2 linked regions of the Heyndrickxia acidicola genome follow. The protein of the gene in region 1 interacts with the protein of each later gene in a pairwise test. Links are inferred from orthologs where the notes say so. Each region holds a gene or a part of one and is shown on either strand. Other genes may lie near its edges. The genes, in order: ezrA and ftsA.

What was found.
Region 2: the proteins of ezrA (region 1) and ftsA interact in binary tests that used the Bacillus subtilis proteins (3 or more experiments, as listed by UniProt). The link is inferred for Heyndrickxia acidicola from one-to-one orthologs.

Annotation. Positions count from the first base shown.
Region 1 is NZ_KV440953.1:22,623-29,205, reverse strand. What follows is about bases 167-3,026. They hold ezrA (septation ring formation regulator EzrA), read right to left. Parts: upstream 2,516-3,026; coding sequence 818-2,515; downstream 167-817. Other genes in these bases: refZ (forespore capture DNA-binding protein RefZ), read right to left, coding at 2,750-3,026. Also shown: A5N88_RS00110 (cysteine desulfurase family protein), read right to left, coding at 1-79; more of refZ, read right to left, coding at 3,027-3,388; A5N88_RS00095 (GAF domain-containing protein), read left to right, coding at 3,598-4,077; A5N88_RS00090 (sensor domain-containing diguanylate cyclase), read right to left, coding at 4,534-6,402. UniProt on the Bacillus subtilis protein: Negative regulator of FtsZ ring formation; modulates the frequency and position of FtsZ ring formation. Inhibits FtsZ ring formation at polar sites. Interacts either with FtsZ or with one of its binding partners to promote depolymerization.
Region 2 is NZ_KV440953.1:1,796,769-1,803,478, forward strand. What follows is about bases 408-3,394. They hold ftsA (cell division protein FtsA), read right to left. Parts: upstream 2,551-3,394; coding sequence 1,264-2,550; downstream 408-1,263. Other genes in these bases: ftsZ (cell division protein FtsZ), read right to left, coding at 408-1,131; A5N88_RS08450 (cell division protein FtsQ/DivIB), read right to left, coding at 3,056-3,394. In the rest of the region: more of ftsZ, read right to left, coding at 1-407; more of A5N88_RS08450, read right to left, coding at 3,395-3,904; murG (undecaprenyldiphospho-muramoylpentapeptide beta-N-acetylglucosaminyltransferase), read right to left, coding at 4,123-5,229; spoVE (stage V sporulation protein E), read right to left, coding at 5,793-6,710. UniProt on the Bacillus subtilis protein: Cell division protein that is required for the assembly of the Z ring. May serve as a membrane anchor for the Z ring. Binds and hydrolyzes ATP. Also involved in sporulation.

The sequences.
Region 1 (6,583 bases):
AATTCCGTGAAATCTTTATAAAAGCATCCAACACTTCATCATAGGGCTTTGTAGTTGCACTATTATCAAAATAAATCATACATAACACCTTCATTTTCATCTATAAATAAAGCGCTGCTCGTAAAATCTGTTCTTGCGTCAGCTTTTGGCGAGCGGTTCGCTTATCTGCTCCAATCACCATGGTCAACATCAACCATACATAAAGTTACATCTTTTTTTATTAAGCGGGTTTAATATAGATTAATTTCACCAACACACGAATACCCACAATCATACATCTTAACATAAGATCCGCGTTTGGCAAAGACTTGAGTAACCGAAGATACTCCCCAATGAACCTGTCGTTCCTGCATCCCTTCTATTATGCCAAGCCAAAAAGAAGCTATGTAAGCAGAAAAGCGGAGTGAGACCGTTCAGCGGCGTACGGATTTCAGAGTCTTTGACTGAGATAAAGGAAACACAGCGAGGGACGAGGTGATGTTGACTTATCGCAGGGAAAAGACGGAGAAATCCGATAGCCGTTGGTCTCTCGCAGCTAGACAATAGAAAAGCGGAGTGAGACCGTTCAGCGGCGTACGGATTTCAGAGTCTTTGACTGAGATAAAGGAAACACAGCGAGGGACGAGATGATGTTGACTTATCGCAGGGAAAAGACGGAGAAATCCGATAGCCGTTGGTCTCTCGCAACTAGACAATAGAAAAGCGGAGTGAGACCGTTCAGCGGCGTACAAACTGGACAGCTCCGTTGAGTTACAGGAAAGACGAAAAGACTGCAGAAAGTAAAAAGGCGAAAGCATTCAATCATGCTCTCGCCTTTTTATTCTCCCGGATGCCCCGTAAACATTTTTTCAATTTTTTTCAGCGCACCAGGCTCAACTTGCTCCAATGCAGTTGCAGCTTCTTCCAGTGCCCCATGATAATCATAGCTTCTGAACATTTGTTCAGCTTCTCTTAAAGCATATGCAACTTTCTGGTTCTTCCTTCTGTAGCGGTTCCCGTACTGTATGATTTTTTCTGCCAAAGCAACATTATCAATGAGTTCTTCCGTCTTTTTAAATAATTGCTCCGTGGCGCCATCTGCAATATCCAAATATTCCTGCACCGAGTTCATGCTCAACGGCTTTTCGTTCAGGCTTTGTAAAACATCCTGAATCCTTTCTTCTGCTTCTTCAAAAAGGGATTGATAAGTACTTGGCAAGCCGGGAATATTGCTTTTTGAAATCATTTTAGTAATATCCGTTATTTTCTTTCGCAAAATAGAAATTTGTTCTCTGGCAGCCAATTCATCCTTGCGAAGATTTAAAAGATGCTCGGAAAATTCCTTTTGCTGTACTTCAATTTCCTCTAAATTCTCCTGAATCTCTTTCAGGGATTCACCCAGAGAAGAATAGGCTGATTGATCCTCCAGAATTTTCACTTCCAGTGCCCTGTATCTTTTCAAGAGCTTTTCAATGACCTTTTCAAGATTAATCGGTATATTCATTTCACCATTTAGAAGCTCATAGCTTTGTTTTACAAACTCGGTTTCTGCTCGAATAGAATCATTAATATCCCTGAGCGAAAAGAGTTTATCCTTCGTTTCGTTATGATGTTGGATAATGAAGAATTTTGCATGTACTTCTTTTTCCAGCAAATCATATAAAAGATCGATTTTTTCTTTTAACTCCTGAAGCCCCTCTTCAATTTCCTTGATTTCGGCTTTTTCGAGGTATTCTGCATAAACCTTTAAAACATCATTTATTTCATCTATTTCCTTGGAAATCTGCAGGTGTTCCAAATTGAAGCCTTGATCCTGCATCTCCTTGTATCCCTCTTCAATTTCGGCGATTTGAGCAGGATAGTTTGTGCCTACTTCGGCCAATAAATCTGGGATTTTTTCTTGTTTCTCCAGCACGTCCTCCATTTCACTTTTTAAAGAAATAACAATCTCCCTGGCTTCAAGGTAATTGCCATTTTCCGTTAAATCATTGTATTTCTGAAATTGTTCGTTAAGGGAGTCAACTTTCACTTCCATACTGGAAATACTTTTTCCATATTGGTGGCGATGGGTCAACAAATGTTTTTTCACCTTTTTATAATGAGTTTTGAGGTCTTCCATTTCAACGCGATTTTTTTCTTCGCTTCCAACAAGCTCTTTTAATTCCGAAAGAATCGTTTCGATTTTGGCCTCAACATTTGTTAATTCCCTGCGAATTTTGTCCTGTACTTCCTTTGCCTTACTGAACTGGTATTTATCTGTATTTTCCTCCACTTCAAATAACAGTTCCTCTACATTTGGAAGTTCCACAGAAACAATCTCATCCCATTCATTTCGCCATTTCTCAAACATGTCCTCTGTTTGGCCGGTCATGTTAAGCTGCTTGATCTTTGCCATTTCATCAATAACAGGCCTATTCATAATTTCTATCTTCCAGGTTTCCAATTTATCTATTTCTTTATAGTACTTTTTTCTAGTCATGTACCCCAGTATCAACAATAAAAGTACAATGACAATTGCGCCGATCACATAGTACATCGTTAACCCCCTGTTCCGTCCATGTGCAATATAGTATATATGTAAATAATTAAATTAAGTATGATGTACTAATGATACCACGTCCCGACAATTTTTGACCATTAAAATCAATATTTTTTGTATAGAATTGTATTTATTTGTAATACCCTCTACTAAAGCATAGGGCTTCCACTAAATTAGCTGTTGTTATTATGCGATAAAAATAAACAGCAGCCTCTTTGGGAGAACTGCTGGTCAAAGATGTATAACTTCCATCAAGGGGAATTTCAATATGCTTTCATCAAGCCAATCCTGTATCACTAAAAAATACTTATCAACAAAGTATTTTTCGTTTGGAAAAACGCTCCAAACTTCCCTTAAGTACTGGCTATTTAAAAAGGGCATTGTCAGCATGCTCCTCAATTGAATAATAAAAAAGCTGATGTATGAAGGTTTTATATGCTTATCAGTCATCGCTCCTTCAACAAGCTGTTTCAACAAGAATCGCTCCTTCATTAAATAGGAGGAAGTAATTTCTCTTACAACCTGCGAATCAATCGAGGTTTCTCTCCACACAAAACGAGAGAGTAGATGATGCTTTTTTTGGTAGTTCAAAATATTTATAATCGCTCTTTTTAAACACATCTCCGGACGCTCGCGGCCAAGCAGATGAACTTCATCCTCAATACAGGCTAGATACCCTTCGAAAAATTGAATAAAACAAGCCTCAAGCAGCCCTTGTTTCCCGTTGAAATAATAAGAGATATTGGCAGCATTAACATTTGCTCTATTAGCAATATCCCGTATCGAGACACCGTCATATCCTTTTGTATTAAACAAGTAAATGGCAGATTCAATAATTGATGCTTTGGTGGAGCTTACAACTCTTACCATTAAAAACGTCCCCTTTTACTTTTTTTCTTGAAGAAAACGGTGAAATGTGCTAAAAGTAATAAAATGTGATTGCTTCATACATTGCCTGTCTAAGTGTAGAATTCGTGCTTTAAAAGATTTCTCCTTTTAAAAGTTATCGACATTTTCTTTGCTATATGACAAGGAATGATTTATTTTATAAAAATATTGTAGAAAAAGGGTGAATGACTGTGTTCCATACTTCTAATTACAACGGTACAAAAGAACAGCAATACGGACTTGTAAAAAAACAACTTGCAGCTTTAATTGAGGGCGAACCAAACAGGATCGCCAATTTAAGTAATGCATCCGCATTACTTGGCCAGTTTTTGGACCGCATTAATTGGGTTGGTTTCTATTTAGTGGAAGGCAGCGAATTAGTATTAGGTCCTTTTCAGGGGCTTCCTGCCTGTGTGAGAATTCCTTTTGGAAAAGGTGTTTGCGGTACAGCCATTTCAGAAAGAAAAACAATCAGAGTAGAGAACGTTAACCAATTCCCTGGACATATTGCATGTGATGCTGCTTCTCAATCGGAGATCGTCATTCCGCTTATTAAGAATGATACCGTAATCGGCGTTCTGGATATTGACAGTCCTGAACTGAACCGTTTTGATGAACAGGATGAAAAAGAGTTAAATGATTTTGTTCAGGTGCTGCTCAAGCATTTGTAAAAAGAAAAGCGGAAGCGCCTTGCTCATCGGCGTACGGATTCCGAAGTCTTTGACTGAGATAAAGGAAACTAGATGTTGACTTATCGCAGGGAGAAGACGAAGAAATCCGATAGCCGATAGGCGCTGGTGCTGGACAATGAAAAGCGGAAGCGCCTTGCTCATCGGCGTACGGATTCCGTAGTCTTCTGACTGAGATAAAGGAAACTAGATGTTGACTTATCGCAGGGAGAAGACGAAGAATACCGATAGCCTATAGACGCTGGTGCTGGACATTGACTGCATTGGTTATAAAATATCCTTTTAAAAAAGGCCCTGTTAAATTTCCATGTTGATAACTGCTTGTTTTTCACATGTAAAATCTAAAAACAACAGAGTACTTTAACAACGCCTAAAAAAAGAAAAGGTATACTCCTTTAAGCTTCGGGAGTATACCTTTTCTTTTTCCATTCGTGTTTATTACATGATCTGTCGGCATTTATCCGTCACTACAACTTGGTTTTTCCCTGAATTCTTAGCATTATACAGTCCAATATCGGCACGATTAAAGAGATTTTCAATTCCATCTTTTCTTTCTTTATTCCAATAGGAAACACCGCAGGAAATCGTGATTTGGGGAGTTGTTTTTTCGGAGACTGCTTTAAGCAGGCGTACAGCAACCTCTTCTCCAATATTCAATGGCACTCCCGGAAGATAGATGGCCAGTTCCTCCCCTCCCCAGCGTGCACCAATATCGGTAGCCCTTATATTTTGTTCTATAATTCTGGCAACCTGGACCAAAATCTGGTCCCCAACCTGGTGTCCGTGTGTATCATTGACTTCTTTAAAATTATCAATATCCAATAATATAAAAGTACCTTCTTCATCATTATTCATGGACTCTTCCATTTGTGTGTTTAAATAGTTTTTGGCAAACAGCTGTGTCAAATGATCAGTAATGACCAATTTTTCCAGCTCTTCCCGGAGTATGGAATTGGTAATGGCCAAAGTCGAATGGTGGATAAGCGATCTGAACAATTTAAACATTTCAAAGGTGAAATTGTAGGCATTTTTATGGATTGCTATACAAAATCCCTTGATCTCGTCCCGTTCAATCATTGGAACTGCCATTAGAGAGGAATAATTCACCCTTCTATTTACAAATTTGCTGTTAAAATCACTGATAAATATTGCATCTTTTTCCCTCTCAAGTGATTTCAGTACAAAATCAAGGTATATTTCTCCTTCCGGTTCGTAAAAGATCGAACTGCTCCCCTCAAGTACCGAACAGCTATTATCATGCAGCATAACAAAGGCAATGTCCTGAACATGGAAAGATTTGCTGATTTGTGCATGAAGAAAGTGAAGGGTATCTTCCAAACGTGAGCTTGCATTCAATTTCATTGATGTTTCATTAATAAGCTGAAGATCTTCAATCAACCGGGTAGACTGCTGATAAAGCTTTGCATTCTCAAGAGCACCGCCTGCTGTATTTGCAAGGAGCCGGATAAACTCAATTTCATTATTATTAAAAATTAGGGAATGAGCACTCACAATTTGAAGGACTCCATAGACTCCCTGCTTTCCTAAAAGCGGGGCATAAAGCGTTGTATGCTTGCTTTCCCGTGCTGCAATCATACGGATTTCCCCGTTCACATAGGATTCCATGGCATTCTCATCAGCAGAATCATAGTGAAGGGTCTTGATAGGAAGATCTGTCTTATAGTGGTAATCATTCGAAAGCATTAAATAATACTGGCATTGAGGAAACATACGTTTAAGCGTATTAATAATTTCGTGCAATACCATGTCGATATTCATAGACGAATGAAACTTTTCCGTCACTCGGAATAATTCTTTATATTTTCTTTCCTCCTCCACAATTCCTGACAGCTGCTCTATTATATTCAGGAAGCATACGCTTTCCTGAATAAATTCCTGGTAAAAATTCTGGTCATATTCCTCGGAAGAATGAGCGGGAATATTCAGAAAAAGATATCCCTTTTCCTTGTTTTTAAAAACCAAACGAAAACCAATATTATATAATGAGAGTTGTGGAAAGTTTCTCCATTCTCTTTGGTTTATAACATTTTCACCTTTAAATATTCTCGATAGAATATCCTCTGTAATCGTTTCGGGAATTGTGGAGTCGTCAAGAGAGTAGGAACATGTCAGAACGAATTGATACTTATTTTCAATGTCTCTTGTATAGTATGCAGCCTGAGAAGCTTGAAACGTGTCTGTGATTATGGATATCCAATTTGCAATTTCATTCTTTCCCGCAGTTTCCACTAAATCAAATAGTTTCGATTTGTAATTGAGAATAATATGATTCATATCCATTTTCATTTATAATCACCTTGTTCAGTAATAAACACATGAGGATCTATTTTTGAATGGCTTTGTTATATTCCCTGGTTACTAACAGCTGAAAAACGGTATCCATTAACAAAGCTTGTTGAATAATGCATCATTCCTAGATGGATTACCCTCGGATCTTTTTATTATTACCATTATAATACAATAGTTC
Region 2 (6,710 bases), 1.8 Mb from region 1 along the record:
GTTACGGTTACGCAAGAATGTAGGAATATCCAGCGCATCCTCCATAGGCTGTGAACTAACCGGTCTTGAAGGTTCCTGAGGAGCTTCCTCACGTTTAGGTTCGCGTTTTATGCCTTGGCTTACATTTGGTTTAGATTGTCCAAAAACAGGACGCTGAGGCTTCTGCTGTTGAGAAACTTCCTCGTTAAAGCCGGTAGCAATAACTGTCACTACAATTTCATCTTTAAGATTATCATTAATGACTGAACCAAAAATCATATTAACTTCTTGGTCAGAAGCAGATGCTACAATATCAGCAGCCTCCTGAACTTCATATAAACTTAAATTAACGCCGCCGGTAATGTTCATTAATACACCCTGCGCTCCATCAATGGACTTTTCAAGCAACGGAGAGGATATTGCCTTTTTAGCTGCTTCTGCTGCACGATTTTCGCCTGTCGCAACACCAATGCCCATTAATGCTGAACCTTTATTCGTCATAATGGTTTTTACATCAGCGAAATCAAGGTTGATTAGTCCAGGAGTAGCAATTAAATCAGAAATCCCTTGGACACCCTGGCGCAGAACATTGTCTGCTTCTCTAAACGCTTCAAGCATTGGAGTGCTCTTATCCACTATCTCCAATAAACGGTCATTAGGAATCACAATTAATGTATCAACTGCTTCCTTCATTGCAGAAATACCGCCGGCAGCCTGTGTAGCACGTTTTCGGCCTTCGAATGTAAATGGGCGAGTTACTACACCAACTGTTAATGCCCCAAGGTCCTTTGCAATTTTAGCAATGACCGGTGCAGCCCCTGTACCTGTTCCTCCACCCATTCCGGCAGTGACAAATACCATGTCAGCACCTCTTAAAGCTTCTTCAACCTGTTCCTTGCTCTCTTCAGCGGCCTTTTTTCCTACCTCTGGATTTGCACCTGCTCCAAGTCCTCTGGTTAACTTTGCTCCTATTTGCATTCTTATTTCTGCTTTAGATAGGTTTAAAGCTTGTGCATCTGTATTTACTGCGATAAATTCAACACCCTGAACATCATGTTCAATCATTCGGTTAACAGCATTATTACCGCCGCCACCTACGCCAATAACTTTAATAGTCGCTAAAGAATCTAAATTTGTATCAAACTCCAACATGAGAGAATCCTCCTAATTCTTCGATATTCCACTAAGATACTAACCAGCAACGGTACCATGTTAGAGGTCGGGAGAATGAATTACCCATCTCCTGCATCTCATTTCTTTGGTTACCCAAGATACCTCATTTATCTACTCAAAAAAGTAGCCAAAGAATTTCTTCATTTTTGCGGAAAGTTTCTCATCTGGTTGCTTTTCTTCTTTTTGTTGTTTTGGTTGCGGTTTTTTTACTGGTTTCTTTTCAGGCATTTCCATCTGTACTGGTGAGGCACTTACATTTCGACCTTGTAATCTGGCATTCTTGTAAGCATATTTTATCAACCCTACTGCCGTTGTGTATTGGGGTTCGCGAACGCCAATATAATCAGGTATCGCAATCCTCACACGATTTTGAAAGACCGCTTGCGCCAATTCCAGCACTCCCGGCAGATTGGCAGAGCCTCCTGTCAATACAATACCTCCAGGTAAATCTTCGATGTTCAGCCTTTTAAGCTCTTGCAGAACATAACTGAACACTTCTTCCATTCTTGCTTCTATAATATCAGAAATCTCCAACTGATTAAATTGTTGATGCTGATCACTGCCTATGATAGGTACACTGAAAACTTCATCTTCAAGTGCATCATTGCTGTAAGCATGTCCATATTTCACTTTAATACGTTCAGCATCCTCGGTAGATGTACGAAGAACGATCGATAAATCTTTTGTGATATTATCTCCGCCCACTGGCATAACCGTTGTCGCTTTAATTTCACCATGTTCAAACACTGCCAAGGTAGTGGAACCGCCGCCCATATCGATTAATACTGTCCCCAGGTTGCGTTCATCCTGTGATAAGGCAATCGCTCCGGCTGCAAGAGGCTGCAAAGCAATTTCTGTAATATTCAATCCAGCTCTTTCAACGCAGCGTAGGGTGTTATGTAATATCGTTTTGGAGCCCGTGACAAGTGTCCCTTCCATTTCAAGACGAACACCAATCATGCCACGAGGGTCACTTATTTCATCTAACCCATCTACAATGAATTGTTTTGGGATGACATTAATAATTTCCCTTTCAGGAGGAATTGAAACTACTTGGGCTGCGTCTGTTACCCTTGCCACATCTTCATCCGAAATTTCTCTGTTTTCACTGGATACTGCCACTACACCATGACAGGATTGCAATATAACATGGTTTCCTGCGATACCGACAATGACATCCTGAATATTCATGCCAATCATTCTCTCGGCTTGCTCTACTGCCTTTCGAATTGTATGCACTGTTTCATCTATGTCAACAATCGATCCCTTTTTGATACCCTCAGATTTTACATTCCCGACTCCGATGATATTTAAGGTTTCATTAACCATTTCTCCAATAATCACCTTAACAGTGGATGTACCGATGTCAAGACTGACGTATATTTCGTTGTTGCTCATACAGTGGCACCTCCCTTTAGATCACTTTTATTTTCACCACAAATATTTTTCGATTTATTCATCCATATTGCGTACGTATTTCGACATATCTTCCTGTCCCAGGAAATTATATCAGCTATGTATTTATCCTATAGGGTATTTACTATAGAAATATTCGTCAAAAATGATAAATTCCCTTTTAAAACAGCTATTTTTTTTCAGATTTTTCTAGTTACTATACAACGGAAATTGTACTCTGTTTCATGTATAACTTTCCATACTAAATGCAGACCAATTTCACTATAAAGTTATTCATTTAAGTCTACACTAATATGAATTCTTAGAAAAGCTAAAGTTTTTTTCAAGTATTATATTAAAAAAAGAACCTCTTATAAATATACTCGTTTTATAAATATTTTGTAAATAGGGATATTAAGAGAAAATGGAAATTTAATAGGAATATTGTAAGAAAAAGTCGAATCTTAGCAAATAGTCCTTATTTCTCTCTCAGACCCAATTTAAAAGACTATTTCTTTTTCGCTGCTCCGCTATTTTTTTTAGCAGAACCATTATTATTCTTAACTGAACTGCTGTTTGTTCCAGAGGCAGTATTGTTCTGCGCATTACTGCTATTGGGGAACGGTTGGAAATATGAACCTACTTCTAAATCAATAATGCCCTTTTGCTTCGGATCCAACTGACTGACTATGGAGGGGTAATTTTCAATCTTATCAGCAAAAGTCTGAATAGTGGCTATGACCTCATTGCCGTCATTCATATAAAGTGTAATATGATAACTGTCCGTGCTTTGAGGCGTATACTGAATTTCAGAAATAGAGTTGATAATTTCAACCGGCAGATTTTCAAGTTGTCCAACCATTGCCTGCAAATACTTTTTCTGTTCAAATCCAGTTAAAATTGGAGCGTTCATTAGCTTGGAACCCGTTGATTCTTTTAAAATTGAACCGTCCTCCAGAACTGGATAGTAATGATTGCCATCCGATACATATGCCATCTTTTTGTATTCTTTAATATGAATTACCAAGCTATTTGGCAGATGTATTGAAATATTGGCAGATTTGATTTCAGGCATTTTTTGTATATTTGCTTTTATCTTTGTTTTATTAAGATTCCATATGTTTGTTTGTTGTGTTACTCCGCTCTTTTTTATAATTGCAGCGGATGAGACAGCTGCATTTCCTTCAACCGTAACATTATGAACTCGGCTGAGAGGAGATTGAAAATAAATGATAACTAATATTAAAATAAAAAAAATGGAAAGCAAAAGGACAAGCCTTTTATTTGTTTTGCGCTTACGCTGTTCCTTTAATTTCGGAATCCGGTCTTCAAGAGAAACTATTTTCCCTTTTTCCATTGGACGTTCTCCCTCCCGATGGTATGATGCGTCCATTAAACTAATACCCATGAATGGTTAATTTATTATTATAATATAATAATAAAACTCACATTATTTATCAAAGGCCTGGCTTATAGACATCTCTCTTTATTCTATACAGCCTAGAGTAGATTTTGTAAATACTTTTTTAAAGATACACCGTAAAAACATCTTATCTGAAAATGTTTCCCTGGAAATTATTTCGTCATCTTAGTTCTGGATAATTCTCGCATCACATTGTAAAGACGGTCGGAAGCATCGGGAATTCCAAGCTTTTGAGCTGCATTCTTCATTTTATTTTCTTTATTCTTATCCAATAGGATGGCATCTATGGACTCTAAAAGCTTACTTCCAGTTAGATCCTTTTCAAGAAGCATGGAAGCAGCGCCATTTTCAGTCAGTGATTTTGCGTTCTTTTCCTGATGGTTATTGGTTACATATGGACTTGGTATTAGTATGCTCGGCAAGCCAAGAGCGGTAATTTCAGCAATGGTAGTAGCCCCTGCCCTCGCAACAACCAACTCCACTGCCCTTAAAATTTCAGGCATATTATGTATAAAGGGAACCACTGCAATATTTTGGTTTTGACCAATTAACGAAGCTTCTTTCTTAACATTTTCATAGTGAACATCACCTGTTACATAAAGGACTTGGTAGGATTTTTGAGCGAATTGTGCAAGCGTCTTGATGACAGCTTCATTTATCGGCCTTGCTCCCCTGCTCCCTCCAAAAATTAACACAGTGGGCTTTCCTTCACTCAAATTATAACTTTTCAAAACACTTGTGTCTGTTTTCCCCAATACTTCAGATGCTCGTGGATTGCCAGTCAGCACAACTTTTTTTTCAGGAAAAAACTGTCTCGCTGATTCAAAACAAATTGCTACTTTATTCACATATCTGCTTAAAAACTTATTTGTTAGTCCCGGCACGCTGTTTTGTTCATGGATGATAGACGGTATTTTTAATTTAGCTGCCGCATAAACAACCGGACCGCAAACATAACCGCCTGTTCCAATGACTGCATCGGGTTTGAAATCTTTCAAAATCTTTTTACAAGCTCTTACACCCTTTAAAAATCTTGTGATTGTTTTAAAGTTCTCTGCTGATAGTGACCGCTTAAAGCCTGTAATTTCTATCGCTTTAAAAGGAATGTTTTCCCTGGTAACTAATGTCGATTCCAGGCCCTTCTCAGTACCAATATATAGGAACTCTGTATCGGGATGTTTTTGTTTTATTGTTCTAATTAGTGCCAAGGCAGGATAGATGTGTCCACCTGTTCCGCCGCCGCTTACAACTATCTTCATCATTTCACCTCTGTTATCATACAAAACCTACATCTATATACATTTAAATGTTTAAATGCAACCTATCTTTTTAATCACCTTCTATAATACTATATTCTAAACCACTTGGAGGCAGCAGTAAAAGAATAATTACAGGAATGTAAACGAACTGTAGCAATTATAATTTTTCTCTCTTTTCCATGACTTTCAACACACTAATCAGTCAGACCGTTGTATTCGCTGATTTTTAAGCATCTAGGAGCGAAGTATGCGAAAAGATTCTTTTTAAAACTCTGTTGTATTTTCGTTCATTCTTGAAAAATGACCCTCTTTTCTGCTTGTCAGCTTAGTTGAAAGATAAATGAACAAAAAAGAGCAGTTATTTAAATACAAACAAAGCCTCTCAATAAAATAAGGCCGGCTCAAAAGGTAAGGAAAGAAACCTTAAGTGCCAAGCCTTTACACAGCTTACTATGCTGTTTAATTATTTTGTACCGTGGCTTCTGTTACAATGTTTAGGCTAATAAACTACTTTCGTCCGATAATTACTTTACCCGGAGATTAGATTGTTAAACCTGAAAAAATTAAAGTCTTGAATATCGGCTTATGTTCAACAATACTCCTACAGCACAAAGCATGAGGGTTAACGATGAACCTCCGTAGCTTAAAAAAGGCAGCGTAATCCCTGTAACGGGCATCAAGCCTGTTACCACTCCAATATTAATCATAACCTGAATGGCCACCATAGAAATAATGCCTACGGCTAAAAAACTTCCATACAGATCAGGAGCACCAAGGGCAATCCTAATTCCTCTCCAAAGCATCAAGGCAAATAATAAAAGGACAAAGCTCCCTCCAATAAAGCCCAGTTCTTCAGATAAAATAGCAAAAATAAAATCTGTTTGGGGCTCGGGTAAGTAGAAAAACTTCTGCCTGCTCTCACCAAGTCCCATTCCAAATAGCCCTCCCGGCCCAATGGCATAAAGTGATTGGATAATTTGAAATCCGCTCCCAAGCGGATCTTTCCATGGGTCAAGGAAAGAAGTAATCCTTTCCATACGGTATGGAGCGGAGAGAACTAGTCCTACAAAACCGGCTACACCCATCAATCCCAGCATGACAAAGTGTGCAATCCGGGCACCTGAAATGAAGATCATAACAATACAAGTCCCCAGCATAACCGTGCCTGTACCAAGATCCGGCTGAAGCATGATCATCCCAAAAGCAATAAATACTAAGCCAAGCGACGGAATAAGACCTTTTCGGAAGGAGGTAATATATTTTTGATTCTCAGATAGGAATTTAGATAAAAAAGCAATCATCGCTAATTTAATAAATTCCGATGGCTGAATTGAAAAAGCTCCAACACCGATCCAGCTTCTTGAACCGTTCCTTACAAGCCCTACGCCCGGAATAAGCACTAAGACGAGTAAAACAAAACAAATAATTAAAAGCATTTTTGCCCATGACCGCCATGTCCAATAGTCCACATTCATAATAAA